Regions from separate parts of the Paenibacillus sp. VCA1 genome, predicted to be linked through region 2. Evidence: predicted binding sites of a transcription regulator. Region 2 holds the regulator's gene; the other holds the start of a gene.

Region 1 (7,939 bases), on a different contig from region 2:
ACAATGATGCAAATACCGTTGATGTGGTCAACGCCGTTAAAGATAAAGCGAAAGAACTGGAAGGCGAATTCAAGGGCATGAACCTGACGGTTCTGCTCGACCAGGGCAAACCGATTGAGGACGCCGTGTCCACGATGATGAGCAAAGCGGTATTCGGTGCCTTGTTCGCCGTCTTGATCATCCTGATCTTCCTGAGAAACATCCGTTCGACCATCATCTCGATCTTGTCGATCCCGCTCTCCCTGCTGATCGCGCTCCTGATCTTATGGAGAATGGACATCACTTTGAACATGATGACCCTCGGCGCGATGACCGTAGCCATAGGCCGGGTCGTCGACGACTCCATCGTCGTCATCGAGAACATATACCGGCGGATGACCAGCGGCAGCGAGAAGCTGCGCGGACGAGAGCTCGTCCGGGAAGCGACCCGCGAAATGTTCGTGCCGATCATGTCTTCGACGATCGTGACGATCGCCGTGTTCCTGCCGCTTGCTTTCGTCAGCGGCATGGTCGGCGAGCTGTTCATGCCGTTTGCGCTGACGATGGTCTTCGCCCTTCTGGCATCCCTGCTCGTCGCGATCACGCTCGTGCCGATGCTTGCGCATTCGTTGTTCAAGAAAGGCATCAAGCCTTCCAAAAACCATGATCATGACAAGCCGGGCAAAATGGCCCGCGGCTATCAGCGCATCCTGAACTGGTCGCTCTCCCATAAGCTGATCACGTTCGGCCTGGCCGTCGTCCTGCTCGTTGCGAGCCTGTTCTTGACGCCGCTGATCGGTACCAGCTTCATGCCGGAGCAGGAGGACAAATACGTTATGGTCACCTACTCTCCGGAGCCGGGTGCACAGCTTGAAACGGTTGAAAAGCGCGCGCTTGACGCGGAGAAATATATTTTGGACCAGCCTGGCGTGGATAAAATGCAATATTCCGTCGGCGGCAGCGGCAATCCGCTGGGCGGCGGCGCTTCCAACTCCGGCCTGTTCTATATCGAATACAAGAAAGATACCAAAGACTTCGAAACGGTGAAAAAGAACCTGATCGAAGGTCTCAAAAAGCAAGTGACCAAAGGTGAATGGTCAACGATGGACATGGCCGGCGGCATGGGCGGCAGCTCGCTCAGCGTCAGCGTCTTCGGCAACAGCCTGGAAGACATCAAACCGGTGGCCGACCAAATTCTGAAACTGGTGGAAGCCGACAAGACCAATTTCGAAAAAGCGAAAACCAGCCTGTCCAAAGCCTATGACCAATATACGATCGTAGCCGACCAGGAAAAACTGAGCTCGCTTGGCTTGACCGCAGGGCAAATCGCCATGAAGCTGAGTCCGCAAAGAGAGCGTCCGGTCCTGACCGAGGTTAAGGTAGAAGACAAAAAATACAAGGTGTATATCGAAACCGACGGCAAAGAGTACAAGAGCATCGACGATATCGAAAAAGAAACGGTTGCGTCCCCTCTTGGCATGAACGTGCCGATTAAAGACGTCGCCAAGGTGGAAAAAGGCTCTTCGCCGGATACGATTACGCGCACCGACGGCAAAATGGTCGTCAACGTCACGGCGAACATTTTGACAAACAATGTGGGCAAAGCTTCTACCGACCTGCAGAAGGAAATTGACAAAATCAATCTCCCTGACGGCGTGGAAGTGAAATTCGGCGGCACGACCGAACAAATCAACGATACCTTCACGCAGCTCGGCCTCGCCATGGCGGCGGCGATCGCGATCGTGTACTTCGTGCTCGTCGTGACCTTCGGCGGCGGACTGGCGCCTTTCGCCATCCTGTTCTCCCTGCCGTTTACGATCATCGGCGCTCTTGTGGGCTTGTGGATCGGCGGAGAAACGCTGAACGTCTCCTCGCTCATGGGCGCGCTGATGCTGATCGGTATCGTTGTAACCAACGCGATCGTCCTGATCGACCGCGTCATTCACAAGGAACGCGAAGGTTTGTCGACGCGTGAAGCGCTGCTGGAGGCAGGCGCGACCCGTCTGCGTCCGATCCTGATGACCGCGCTGGCGACCATCGGAGCCCTGCTCCCGCTCGTCAGCGGACTGGAGAGCAGCGCAGGCATCATCTCCAGAGGCCTTGGCATTACGGTTATCGGCGGCCTCATCAGCTCCACCCTGCTGACGCTCGTCATCGTGCCGGTCGTGTACGAATTCCTGATGAAATTCCGCAGACCGAAGGTGGAAGACTAAAAACAAACGATGGAATCGATCATCGCCCAAGGACGCGTTCCTTCCCGACCGGGAAGGGCGCGTCCTTTTTTCAAGATCGCAGGCAAAACATCAGCTAAACGCAGTCTGTATCTGTGAAGGTACGTTGATAGAAGTCTTTCTTATCAAAACGCTTTAGTATAACCACCGGCAGGAATTTGCTGTTAGAGACCAGAAACTGTTGTATGAAATAAATAGCCGGAACCCTCTTGACCCTCACATTGATGTCAGGGTTTACAATAAGCGTATTCGGGCAGGAAGGAGGAGGTCGCGGTTGAATATCGGCGAATTGGCGGAGCTGACCGGAGCAAGCATTCGCTCCCTCCGTTACTACGAGCAAAAAGGACTGCTGGCTCCGCTCCGCAAAGACAACGGGTACCGGGAATATACGCCGTTTGCAGTGGAGCAGGTACGGACCATCCAGCTTTATTTGAATTTGGGGCTGTCGACCGATGAGATTGCCGGCATCCTGCAGTGCGTGCTGATGAACAAAGAAGCCTTCTGTGTAGAAGTGCTGCCGATTTATCAGCTGAAGCTGCAGGAAATCGACAAACAAATCGAGCTGTTGACCAGCATCCGGCAGAACCTGACGGACCGCATCGACGCCATCCTGCTCGAACGATCAAAATCCGGTCAGGAGGAATAAAGATGAGCATCGAAACCGTCAATGACGAGACGTTTGCAGCACATATCAAGCCGGAAGGAACCACGCTCGTGGAATTCGGAGCGGTGTGGTGCCCTCCCTGCAAAGCGCTGCTGCCCATGCTGCATGAGCTGTCGAACGAACAAGGGGAGCAGGTCCGATTTCTGGAGGTGGACTGCGATGAATCCCCGGAAACGGCAAGCCGGTACCAGGTGATGTCCGTACCTACAGTGATCGTGTTCCATAACGGGGAGCCGGTGGAAAAGCTGGTCGGCCTACGCCCGAAAAGCGTATATGAGCAGGTTCTTTCAAAGCACAGCCAATAAGATGATCCTTGAGCAAGATGCCGTTCCAACCGCGGATATGTGTGACGGGTTATGCGAAGACGAGGTCTGTTTTTAGTAAAGTTTGGGTCCTGACTTAGAATGCAAACGGCGCATGCCATGATGGCATGCGCCGTTTTTGCGTTACGCCAGTTCATTCCGCATCGACTTCAGCATCCGCAGATCATAAGGTATAAATTCACCCAGCATGCTGCCGATCTCCCGGTACAGCGGGGTTCGGGCTTGCTCCGTAAGTTCCTTGGCGAAATGCGGCGCCCATTGAAGCAGATGCCGATCCAAAAAATCGATTTGCGTATCCAGCCACATCAGCCTGCATTCGGGCAAACCTGCGGTAAACGCCATATGTTCTCCGGCCACCGCGATAAACTCCAGTTCGATGGTCAGATGATCGTCATTTTCGCTTTGCAGCTTGTTAAAGACGATGCCGCAGTCCTCGTAAGCCTCGCGGATTTGCCTTATACAGCGCCAGGCGCTGCGCGGGTCAGCGGTCCGGTATGCGCTTTCGCAAACGCTAGGAAAAACTGCGTCCCGGCCGATAAACAGCCGCTCATATTCCGCCGTTTCTTTCCGGCAGGCCTCGACCAGCCGTCCCGGGCTTAAACGGCCCAAATAATCCTGAAGCCTGCGTCCTCCATCGGTAAGCGCCAATTCTTCCCGCAGCTCCGCTTGGCGCTGCCAAGGCGCGATCTGCGCCAGGCCCGGCGGATTCTCCAAAAAGTCGATCAGCAGCTGGTACGCCCAGCCCCTTCCTTGATGCCAGCGGGCTCCTTCCAACGTATCCAGCAGCGGTTCCAGCGTTGTCGTCATAGCCGCCCCTCCTTGATCCAGGTCCGGATTGTCTTGAAGAAACTTTTTCCTGAATCCAGCTTACCTGAATCGGAGCCGGCGTTATGTGATATGATTCACATCGGCGGATATTAAACCGCCCATTTTCGGAAAGTTCAAACAATTATCAGTGAACGTTGGCTTGTACAATCTCATATGAAATCTCAGTCTAGCAAGCCTTCAGCACACTTGAAAATCACAAGTAAAAACAGAATCTCCAAAAGGAGATCCCGTCTTGTTTCCTACTGATTTTCAAGAATACAAAAAGGGCTTCCCGGCGGGATTTGGTGACTCTATATTTATCAATTTATCTGCGGCGCTGTTTTCTTGCGATCAGCCTTCTTTTTCGGCGTTTGGGTTGCTTCATAGGCTTCATAGGCTCTCTAGGAAGCACTACTTCACCCGAAGCAAGATTCTGCTCCGTGTACGGCATATGATTCACGTAAAACAATTGCTCTGCATCTTCTTTCCCTTCCGCTGCATTTCTTTGTTCCTTCACATAGTCCGGTTCCTCAAATGCCGCCGTTTGGCTGAGCAGAAGCAGTTCCTCCATCAAGATCGGCTTTTTGACGACAAGCAAATGGAACATGATTTGGTAAGCGACGTTTAACTGCGATTGCCTTAATAACGATAACTCAATAGGATCATACCCCGTGTAATAGGCAGGGAAGTAGAAAAATTCCATACGAAGCACTCTGAAATCCATAGCAGCATGTTCCTTTTTCAACAAGGGCCACGCATCCTGCCGCGACAGCATAAATTCATCCTCGTCGATGATCGTATCGGTGGAAGAAGTCCAGTAACGAGGCGAATGCTCATTAAATAGCTGCTTATATTCCGGGTTGACCATATGGGATCCGACATGCGCGTAGGGCGCAACAATGCATACCATGGCTTTATGCCGGCAGACTCGGTACAACTCCTGCATAACGGCTTGAAGATCATCCACATATTCGAGACTTCGAGATGCCATCACGAATTCAACGGTATCATCTTCAAAAGGAAGCCTTTGGTTATAGTCCAGTACCAGATCCGTATCCTGATAAGCGATTCGATCTATGCCTATGCAATCCCGGAACTTATGGTTTCCAGAGCCGAGATCAATCCTCATCCCCATCCCTTCTTTTCCTTTTACTTGTACTTGTACCCTCTTCTTCTTAAGCTATTCTACAGGCAAACAAGATGTCTATGTACTTATCCTCCTGCATTAACCTATCTTCTTGTTCGCCCTGGTTATTAGTCATGTACAGGCAAATTCAGATAAGAATTGACATACGCTGTATAAGTTGTTCTGTTCAAAAATAATTCAAAGGAGGGTAGGGAATGCCCTTAAACTTGAGGTTTGTCGATAATCAGCCCGGGGCGATTACTTTTACGGGCAACACGCTGGGGCTTAGCCGGTCCAATACCGTTGGGGTACCTGGGACGGAAGGGTCTATCGGCGCGTTTATTACAACAGATACCTCGCTACAATTTGGAAGCTATCCACCAGGAACGACAAGTGATTTCAATTTGAACGGCTCCAGTGCAATTTTGCGCGTACCTCCGGGCAGCACGGTGCTATATGCAGAGTTGGTCTGGAGCGCTACTTATACAAACACGTCGGGGAATGTTAGTGATTTTATTGATAAGTCGGTTTCGTTTACAACACCCCAAGGAAATGTGTTTGATATTGCCCCTGATCCGGCCACAGCTACGAATAATTTGATGATTAACACAGGTGTCAATGGGTATGTACGTTCTGCAAATGTGACTTCGATCGTCCAGGATGCCGGACCGGGAACATATACCGCCGGCGGGGTCGCCGGTCTTATTTCGTTTCCGGATGCGGTTGCGAACTATTGCGGATGGACACTGTGCGTTGCTTACCAAAATTTTTCACTTCCTTTCCGGAATTTATCCATTTTTGTCGGCGGTGTCCTTGTTAGCAGCAACAGTACAGTTACAACTACGGTTAGCGGATTCGGAACGCCAGTTACAGGACCTGTCTCAGGTCGGTTGGCTGTTTCGGGTCAAGAAGGAGATGCTGAAGGGGCGGGAGATCAGATGTTATTCGGTCCCGCTCCAGGCAGTCTAACCATATTAAGCGGTCCTAACAACTTCGCTAACAATTTCTTTGCCTCCCAGATTAACGATGATAATGGTGATCTGGATGTATCCGGGACCTTCGGTACACGAAACCAGATTAACGGCAGTCCCGGGACGAATGTTGTTGGCGGCAGACAGGGGTGGGACATTACCAACGTCGATGTCTCTCCAACGTTGGTTAACAATCAGACGCAGGCAACGGTGCAATTTAGAACTTCAGCCGATGTCTATATTGTCTCTGCTTTCGGTCTTCAAATCGATCTCAATGCTCCAACAATTAATATCACAAAAGAGGTAGATTCGCCTACGGCAATCCTTGGTCAAATTTTGACCTATACCGTAATCTTCACAAATACCGGGACGGCTGAAGCCGATTTTGCTACCCTTGTAGACAAAATTCCCGAGGGAACTGTATTTGTCGATAACAGTGTATTTCTAGATGGGGTTCAGCTGCCTGGGGCTAATCCGGCCGACGGAATCCCGCTCGGAAATCTGATGATCGGTCAGGAGCATGTTCTTACCTTTCAAGTTAAAGTCGCTTCCCGCCCGCCGGGAGATGTGATCATTAACCAAGCTTTGATTAAATTTGAGTATCAATTCGTTGCTGGAGGTCCGTTCGAGAGCGGGACTTCCGTATCCAACCCGGTCGTTACGCCGTTCCTGAATCCGGAGATAGCCGTTGAGAAAACCGCGTTCCCGGTCAGCGTTTTTCCTGGAGAAGTCGTTCATTATACCTTTACCGTATTCAACATTGGCTCGGCTCCCTTGAATAATATCATTATCAATGACCCGGTCCTGGGTCTTCATCAGTTGGTCTCCCGCCTGGATCCCGGCGGAGCGGAAGAGTTCTTCGTGGATTTCGTCGTGCCGCCAGGAACTCCGGCGGGGACCGTTCTTCGCAATATCGTGACCGCCGTGTCCGATGAGGCAGGTCCGGTTTCCGCGGAAGCCGATGTGAGAGTGCTGGCCGAATTCAGCGTTCAAATTACGAAAACGCCGGATCAGTTTTCCGTTACTCCGGGGCAAACCGTGAACTATACCATCACCGTGACGAATACCTCCAATGCGCCGCTCACGAATGTCGTAGTTGAAGATTCGTTAACCGGCTTTACGACGATCGTGCCATTTATGGCGGAAGGCACATCGCAAACCTTTATCGTTCCGTTTATCGTACCTGCCGGGGCTACGGCTGGGAGTGTCATTACGAATGTGGCGACAGCAAGCCCGGCAGAGACAGGTACGGTGTCTGCCACCTCGGCAATTATTGTCGGCACCGTCACGGCCCTATTCGTCTTTAAAACCGTCAATCATCCTACTGCAGCGCCCGGCGAAACCGTGCAATATACGATCACGGTTACCAATGCCGGCAACGCGCCGTTAACGAATGTGCGTATCACCGATCCTTTGCTCGGTGTCGATCAGATATTCGACGCGCTGCCCCCGGGGGATACCATACAAATTGACGCTCCTTTTGTCATTCCGCCGACAGCCAGTGAAGGTGATATCATCCACAACGTCGTGACGGCCACCTCCGATCAAGTCGGGCCGGAAACCGCCAACGCGGATGTCATTGTCACGGGAGCTTCGGCCATCGCGCTGACGAAGACGGTCAGTCCGACGGAGGCTTCCCCCGGCAGCACGGTGACTTATACCTTTGTCGTGACCAACACCGGCAATACCACACTGTCCGATGTGCTGCTGTCCGATCCGCTGCTGAACATCAGCCAAGAAATCGGCTCCCTCGCCATCGGCGAATCGAGAACGATCACCGTTCCGTTTGTCATCCCGCAACATGAAAGTATCGACTTTGTGAATACAGCGAACGTCAT
Region 2 (7,939 bases):
GATGCGCATCGCATCGTCGATGTCCTCGGGAGACGCAACCCCTTCCTGGAGAATGTGCAGCGCTTCGTTGATCATGAGGCAGATCATCCGGCTGGACACGAAACCTGGAGATTCGTATACCATGATGCCTTTTTTGTGAACGACTTCCTCGACAAAACGTTTCGTTTCCGTGAAGGTCGTGTCCGATGTTTTTAATCCGCGGATAATTTCCACCAGATCCACTTTGCTGACCGGATGAATGAAATGCATGCCGATGACGCGCTCCGGATACATGGTCGAGCTGGCCAGCTCGGTCAAGCTGAGCGAAGAAGTATTGCTGGCAAGAATAATATGGCTAGGGCATACCTGATCCAGCTGGGAGAAGACGACGCGTTTTGCGTCCAGGTCTTCGGAAATCGTTTCGATGACCATGTCGCAAGTGCCGAGCTCCGCAAGATGCACCACTTTATGAATTCTGCCCAAAATCAATTTTTTTTCCGCTTGGGTAATCGCCCATTTTTCAAGCTGCTTATCCAGGCTGAGTTCGATCATGGAATAAGAGTAATCGAGCTTCTCCGGCGTTTTTTCCACGAGCAGCACATCGAGGCCGCGTGTCGCCAGCATCTCGGCGATGCCTTGGCCCATCGTACCGCCGCCGATAACGCCAATCTTTTTAAAATACATGTTTCTCTTCCACCTTCCTATGGCCACTTATGCTTTTTCTATGTTGTACCCATATAACCTTTTGTATGTGAGGTACATGGTGACCCAAACTATAATAATAACTTAGCATAAAAAAAAAGTAAAAAAAAAGACCAGCATCATAGAATTATGCTGGTAATTGGGAATGTTCACGAAATAGTCGACGGAATTGGTCGCCGGACAGCGTTTCTTCCTTTAAAAGGATATCGAGCGACTGCTCGTAGATTGTACGGCGTTCTTCCAGCATCGTCCGTGTCCGTTTCATGAGATCTTCCAGGATGGCGGTATTTTCTTTCATCAGCTCTTCTTTCGTGACCATATCCAAATCCACGATGCCTAGCGAGGTCAATCCGGATTTCATCATGGTCTGCACGATGTTGAGCGCCTGCTCGAAGTCGTTGCTTGAACCCGTGCTTCGTCCGCCGTAGAAAATTTCTTCCGACGCAGCTCCTCCAAGCGCAATCATAATCTGCTCTTCCAGGAACGTTTTCGTATACAGATACTGCTCCTGCGTCGGATTATGACGCACATATCCAAGCGCTTTGCCGCGCGGGCTGAGCGCTACCTGGCTCACGCTGCCGGGCCGTACGAGCTCCGCCATGATGGCATGTCCGAGTTCGTGGATCGCGACGCGTTTTTTCTCTTCCAGCGTCGATTCACGGTCGGTGCGTTCGCCCATCATCACTTTGTCAATGGACATGGACAAATGTTTTTGTTCTATTTCTTTCAGCCCTTCACGCATCGCATAAATGGCTGCTTCATTCATGACGCTCTCCAGCTGGGCCCCGGAAAAGCCAAAGGATTCTTCGGCGATTTTTCCGAGATCGACATCGGTTTTCAGCGGTTTGTTTTTTGCATGGAGCCGGAGAATATGCTCCCGGCCCTTTTTGTCGGGCAGATCGACCTGGATATGCCGGTCGAAGCGGCCCGGACGGAGCAGCGCGCTGTCGAGCATTTCTTTGCGGTTCGTCGCCGCGATCAGCAAAATTCTCGGACTGTCGGACGAATAAATTCCGTCCATCTCGGTCAGCAGCTGGTTCAGCGTCTGGTCGTATTCGCGCTGCTGGCCGCCCTCGCGTTTGCCGCCGATGACGTCGATCTCATCGATGAAAATGATGGCGCTTTGCTTGTTTTCCTTCACGGCTCGGTTTCGCGCTTCGCGGAACAATTCACGCACACGTCCCGCGCCGACGCCGACGTACATTTCGACGAATTCGCTGCCTGAAGAAGCCACGAATACCGAATCCGTGTAATGAGCCGCGGCTTTGGCCATCAGCGTCTTGCCTGTTCCGGGAGGACCCGTGAGCAGAATCCCTTTTAACGGGCGGATGCCCAGCTTGCGGATCTCTTCATGTTTGATCAAAAAATCCAGGGCTTCCATCAGCTCCTGCTTGGCATGATCCTGCCCGCCGATTTCTTCGAACGTCAGCTTCTTGGGGCCTCTCTTCTTGCGTTTGCGTTCCGTTCCGGCCCCTACGGCCAGCCCGCCGCGAACGCTCGCCATGAACAGCAGCCCGCCGACAAGCAGCGTCGCGATGATCAGCGGAATGATGTTGACGCCGATATATGCCAGAAATATGAGCAGCACCGGAACGAATCCGATGAGAATCTCTTTGGACCATCTAGGCATTATTCCCACACCCCAATCTTTCCGGGGTTCCGGGGTAATACGATAAATTTGCTGTGTTCGCCGTCGCTAAGGCCGATATACACGTTTTTGGCATCCATTTCCGTTTGGGTTTTAATGCCGGTATCTTTCGCAAGCTGATCCAGCTTGGCCGGAATTTCGGTATATTTCTTGTTATCCATCGCTTCCGCTACGGAAAACATGGCCGAGTCCCAAAAACGGTTCAGCTTATCGGAAGAGTGGTCCACAAAGTCGAAATTCAGCTCGCGGTTCCCCACCACCGATTTGCCTTGCGTCGTAATTTGATTCACAAGGCCGGAAAGGTTCGTGTCCGGCTTCAAATCCAGCTTCAGGTTGATCTGATTGCGGCTAATATCGAATTGGGCGTTGTTGACGCCTTTATAATTTTGAACGATTTTCTGCAGCGGACCCTGCATCGTCGTCTGGCGGTAAATGAACCAGCCTCCGAACAGCAGCGCCGCCGATATGACAACAGTAATCGCAATTGGTATTGGACGCAGTTTCAAAACGTATGTCCTCCTCTCATATTCTAAAACTATTTTCTATATATATATCATACGAAAAATAGACAACCGCGGCAAAGAGCTTTAAGCATAAGCATCTCGTCACGGTCATTCAGGACTTTTCCGATTTGCATTTCGACACGACTGTCACACCAGATCGATAGAGTATATCGAATCACTACAATGAAGAGTATATCACATCGTATATACTAAATCGAAGGTAATGTGTGAAAGTATTTAAAATATTATCCTGCTCACGCCAAAGAACCCCATTTTCATGAGGTTCTTTTTCATTCTTGAACGGACAAATCTACATATGACGCCTATTTTTCATTACCGGTTCGGCAGCGTAAACGGGCCTCCGATGCTTTGGCCGTCGCTAAACCGATAGAATTGGTAGTAATAATGATCCTTCGACCAGTAAAAAAGCTGCCAGGCATACTGGCCGTTATACATTCCAGGCACGATCTTCAGCTTTTTCACGTCGGGTATCTCCTTCAGCGCCTTCTCCCTGACCTGATTTTCCGAAATGCCGTTTGAAAGCAGCTCTTCGTGAACCGTGCCTTCGCCGGATTTGACTTTGCCGTCTTCGTCCATCGTTACCCATACCATCACCGGCCGATTGTCTTTGTCCAAGCCTTCGATCGCCCAGCAGATCGTATCCCACACCGATTTTTGGGCTTCGGTCACCTTTACGAGGCTGGTCTCCTGCTTCGCCTTCAGAATCGCTGCCGTCTCCTGGGCCCGGATGTCCTGAGTTACGTATATGTAATAACGGTAAAGTCCGAAAACAAGCAGCAGCAAAACGACGATTCCGAGAAAAATCCATTTCTTCTTATTCTTCAGCATAAGCTCCCCTATCTGTTGCCGTCCTATCGGGCCAAGAGACCTTCAAAAGCGGCTTGGGCTTCCCGGCGGATGCGCTCTTCGTCCATGGTCAGGCAGGCGCCGTGTTTCACGACCTGCTTGCCGTCCACCCATACGTGCTCGACGTCTTTGCCGCAAGCTGAATAAATGGCGTGGGAAATCAGATCGGTGTGCGGAAGAAAATGGGCCTGGTCGGTGTTGAGCGCGATGAAATCGGCTTTCATTCCCGGAGCCAGCGTGCCGACGTCTTTCAGGAAAAGGGACTCCGCGCCGTGGACCGTTCCCATTTTCAGCGCTTCGTACGCCGGAATTGCCGTCGGATCGCCGGAAACCCCTTTATGGATCAATGCGGCGAGACGCATTTCTTCGAACATATCCAAATTGTTATTGCTTGCCGCTCCGTCGGTTCCCAGAGAGACCGTCACTCCGGCCTTGAGCAAGTCCGTCACGCGCGCCACGCCGCTTGCCAGCTTCAGGTTGCTTCCCGGGTTATGGGAAACGGCCACGTTGTTGCTCGCCAAAATGCCGATTTCTTCATCGGTCAAATGAACGGCATGCGCCACCAGAGACGGTCTCGAAAATACGCCGAGCTTTTCCAGATGGGCAACCGGACGCAAACCGTATTCCTTGACGTTTTGCTCCACTTCGGCCATCGTTTCGGACATATGGGTATGCATCGGCAGATCCATATCATGCGCCGCCTGCACGAATTTTTCGATATAATCCGGAGGGCAGGTATACGGCGCATGCGGCGAAATCATGGTCGTGATCCGGCCGTTGGCCTTTCCGTTCCAGTCGCGCGCGAATTGGATCGCCTCGTTCAGCTTGTGGCGCTGAAGCTCCTCGGAACACAAACCGATGACGCCGCGCATCAGGGAGGCGCGGATTCCCGATTCTTCCGTCACTTTCGCCACTTGATCCATATGGTCGTACATGTCGAGGAAGGTTGTCGTGCCGCCTTTCAGCATTTCCAGTACGGATAAGGACGTACCCCAGTAGACATCGGATGAAGTGAATTTGGCTTCCATCGGCCACATTTTTTCCTGAAGCCAGATTTGCAGGGCCAGATCATCCCCGTATCCGCGCAGCAGCGACATCGCCGCATGTCCGTGCGTATTGACCAATCCGGGCATAAAAAACAGATGCGTCCCGTCGAATACGGGAACATCGCCTTCAAGTTCCGGTTTTTCTTCCCCGATATAAGCGATGCGGTCGTCCTCGATCACCATATATCCGCGGATTACCGGCTTGTCTTGATCAGGCACGGCAAAGCTGCCGTTCGCGATGATCCATTTATTCGTTGTCTTGTTCTCCGTCATCGGTAGAACCTTCCTTTCCGTTATCCAAATAATATGCCAAGCTCAGCAGGTCGGTCGTAAAGTCCGCCGCATGAATCCGGATGTTGGCCGGAGCCTTCAGGATCGTCGGCGCGAAGTTCAGAATCGCTTCGATTCCGGCCCCGATCAATTGATCCGCCACGTTCTGGGCTTCGACGGCGGGCACGGTGATGATGCCGATCCGGATATTGTGCTTTTTGATCGTGTCCGTCATTTCCTCCATCGGCTGCACCGTAAGCGTATTGATCCGTTTTCCGATCTTTTTCGGATTTTCGTCGAACACCGCCACGATTTTAATGTTTTCGCGAAGGTAATAGTTGTAATTCGAAAGGGCCTGGCCCAAATTCCCGGCGCCTACCAGCACCGCGTTGATCTGCTGGTCCAGGTTCAGAATGTGGCGGATTTTTTCGATCAGGTACGAAACGTCATACCCGATCCCTTTCCGGCCGAAATCGCCGAAATAGGCAAGATCCTTGCGGATTTGCGCCGGATTCAGGTCGAGTTTCAGGCCAAGCTCCTGGGAGGAGACCGTCGCAACCTCCCGCTTGTTCAAATCATTCAAATAACGTAAATATACAGGCAGTCTGCGGACGACCGCTTCGGAAATTTTCTCCGATTTCATGCTTGTTCCCCCTATTTAACAGCTTAATTTCTATCGTTAACATCGTATGAAAAGAGGTGCGTTAACCCTCTTGAAGCCATTCAGATATACGGGGAACCATTTTTTCCGTATTCATATGCTCCATCTTTGGCCCCGGCAAGGAGTAGAGAAAATATTTCCCGTAATAAGACTCGATCACCCGCGTATCGTAAACGATGACGATGCCGCGGTCATTCGCCGTGCGAACCAAGCGGCCGAACCCCTGTTTAAAACGGATAACCGCTTGAGGCACGGAAAGCTTCATGAACGGATTTTTTTTCTGGCGCTGTAAAAGCTCCGCTTTCGCTTCGTACAGCGGATGGTTTGGCGGCTGGAACGGAAGCCTTACGATCGCAAGGCAGGTCAATGCCTCGCCGGGGATATCGACCCCTTCCCAGAAGCTGCTCGTACCGAGCAGCACCGAAGCGCTGCTGTCCTGGAAACGTCTGATGAGCTTGGTACGGCTGCCGCTGTCGACGCCTTGGCCGAGAACGGTGATGTCGCTGCCCGCAAGGGTGTTTTTCAACGGCTCATGCACCTGCCGCAGCATCCGGTACGAAGTGAACAGCACCAGCATCCGCCCGTGCGTCGCAACGGCCGCGTCCGCCAAGGAGCGCACCAGCGTATCGACGAACACGGCGTCGCCGACGCTTCCTTTGACGCTGGGGAAATCCCGCGGGATGACGAGAAGCGCCTGATCCCGGTATTTGAACGGAGACGGAAGCTGCACGGTCACGAGGCGACCGCTTTCCTGGTCTTCCTCCAGGCCGAGATTGTCGATCATATATTGGAAGGATTTGTCTACCGACAACGTCGCCGACGTTAAAATAACGCTTTTCTTTTTGTCGAAAAACAATTCCTTCAGCTGTTTGCTGACATCCACCGGGACCGCGTACAACTGCAGCGATTTGCTGCGGAAATGGCTGCTGGCTTCCATCCAATAAACGACGGTTTCATCGTTCAAGTTCATGAAGGTCCGCAGGTCGTCGCGTTCGGCGGCAAGATCCTTGAACAGGCCGCTGAGGTCTGTAATCAGGCTGTCGGCGCTGTAATCGTCTTCGTTTTCCTTGTATTCCGCCAGCATTTTTTCGCCGCGGCGGACGATCTCGCTGATTTTGACGTGGATCTGGTTTTCCAGCCCCTTCAGCGCTTCCCACTCCTGCGGCCATTTCGACGGCTGCAGCCGGAGCACGAATTGCCCCGCTTCGCCCGGCGAAACGTCATTTCGTTCCGGCATCAGGGCGAAAAGGGATTCGCTGAGCTTATCCCATGTTTCCTTGACGTCCACCAAATCTTCGCTCATGCGGTCAATCGCGGCGATCCAGTCGCTTGCCCGCTCCTGTCCGGACGGCTGCAGCTGCTGGCGAAGAGCGATAAGCTGTCCGCTGCGCGAATCTTTGTACAGCCGTGTCAGCGTGTGGACGACGCTAAAATACTTCATATTCAGGCCTAGATGCTTGCCGGCCACGTCCTCCAAATGATGGGCCTCGTCGATGACGAGACGTTCGTAAGACGGCAGCAGCTGATGTCCTGCTTTGACGTCGGTGAACAGCTTGGAGTGGTTCGTGATGACCACGTCCGCGATGCCCGCCTCATGTTTCGCCCGGTGGTAATAACATTTGCGGAACCATGGGCAGCTTCGTCCCAGGCAGGAATCCGAATCGCTGCTTACCGTTTCCCAGAAATCGCCGCCCCTTCCGCCGAGATTCAGTTCTTCGTCATCCCCGTTTTCGGTCTGCGCCAGCCATACGATCATTTGCGCCGCCGTAATCGTATCTTCCTTGGGATTAAAAAAGTCTCTTCTGTTTATTTTATGTTCAAATTTTCTCAAACACAAATAATGTTGTCTGCCCTTAAAGACGGCCGCCTTGAACGGAAACGGCACAACCTGCGTCAATAAAGGCACGTCCCGCTCGCGCAGCTGCTCCTGAAGGTTGATCGTATGCGTGCTGATCATCACTTTCTGCTGCTGCTTGACGCTTTGGTATATGGATGGAATGAGGTAACCAAGCGATTTGCCGGTCCCCGTTCCCGCTTCGATCAGCAAATGCTTGTCTTCATTCAGCGCGTTCATCACCTGGTCGAACATCATCGATTGCGGTTCGCGCTCCTCGTATTGGGGCATAATTAGTTTAAGCCGTTTCTGGATTTCGCCCAAATATTCGTCAAATTCCATCCCGGCGAGCGGATTGCCTTCCGCCTCGTCCCGCGGAGGTTTCATCTCGGTCCAGTCTTCGACGGCCAGGGCGAACTGACGGTAGAA

The links. Region 2 encodes Rex, which represses fermentation and respiration genes when NADH is low (regulators of the CRP and FNR family bind a similar motif). Its sites were predicted from a motif close to TTGTGAAATATTTCACAA; they were not measured.
Region 1: RJP21_RS07535 (TorD/DmsD family molecular chaperone) is a predicted target of Rex. The motif match lies at 4,088-4,105, and genes of this name have one in related genera.

What each region holds. Positions count from the first base shown of each region.
Region 1 is NZ_JAVLSX010000003.1:187,268-195,206, forward strand. Features, by position in the region: gene RJP21_RS07520 (efflux RND transporter permease subunit) at 1-2,192, shown strand, start outside; gene RJP21_RS07525 (MerR family transcriptional regulator) at 2,485-2,856, shown strand; gene RJP21_RS07530 (thioredoxin family protein) at 2,859-3,179, shown strand; gene RJP21_RS07535 (TorD/DmsD family molecular chaperone) at 3,321-4,004, opposite strand; gene RJP21_RS07540 (class I SAM-dependent methyltransferase) at 4,330-5,139, opposite strand; gene RJP21_RS07545 (DUF7507 domain-containing protein) at 6,069-7,939, shown strand, end outside.
Region 2 is NZ_JAVLSX010000004.1:84,324-92,262, reverse strand. Features, by position in the region: gene RJP21_RS09650 (3-hydroxyacyl-CoA dehydrogenase family protein) at 1-663, opposite strand, end outside; gene RJP21_RS09645 (AAA family ATPase) at 809-2,311, opposite strand; gene RJP21_RS09640 (hypothetical protein) at 2,311-2,835, opposite strand; gene RJP21_RS09635 (cell wall elongation regulator TseB-like domain-containing protein) at 3,166-3,681, opposite strand; gene RJP21_RS09630 (amidohydrolase) at 3,705-5,018, opposite strand; gene RJP21_RS09625 (redox-sensing transcriptional repressor Rex) at 4,993-5,658, opposite strand; gene dinG (ATP-dependent DNA helicase DinG) at 5,720-7,939, opposite strand, start outside.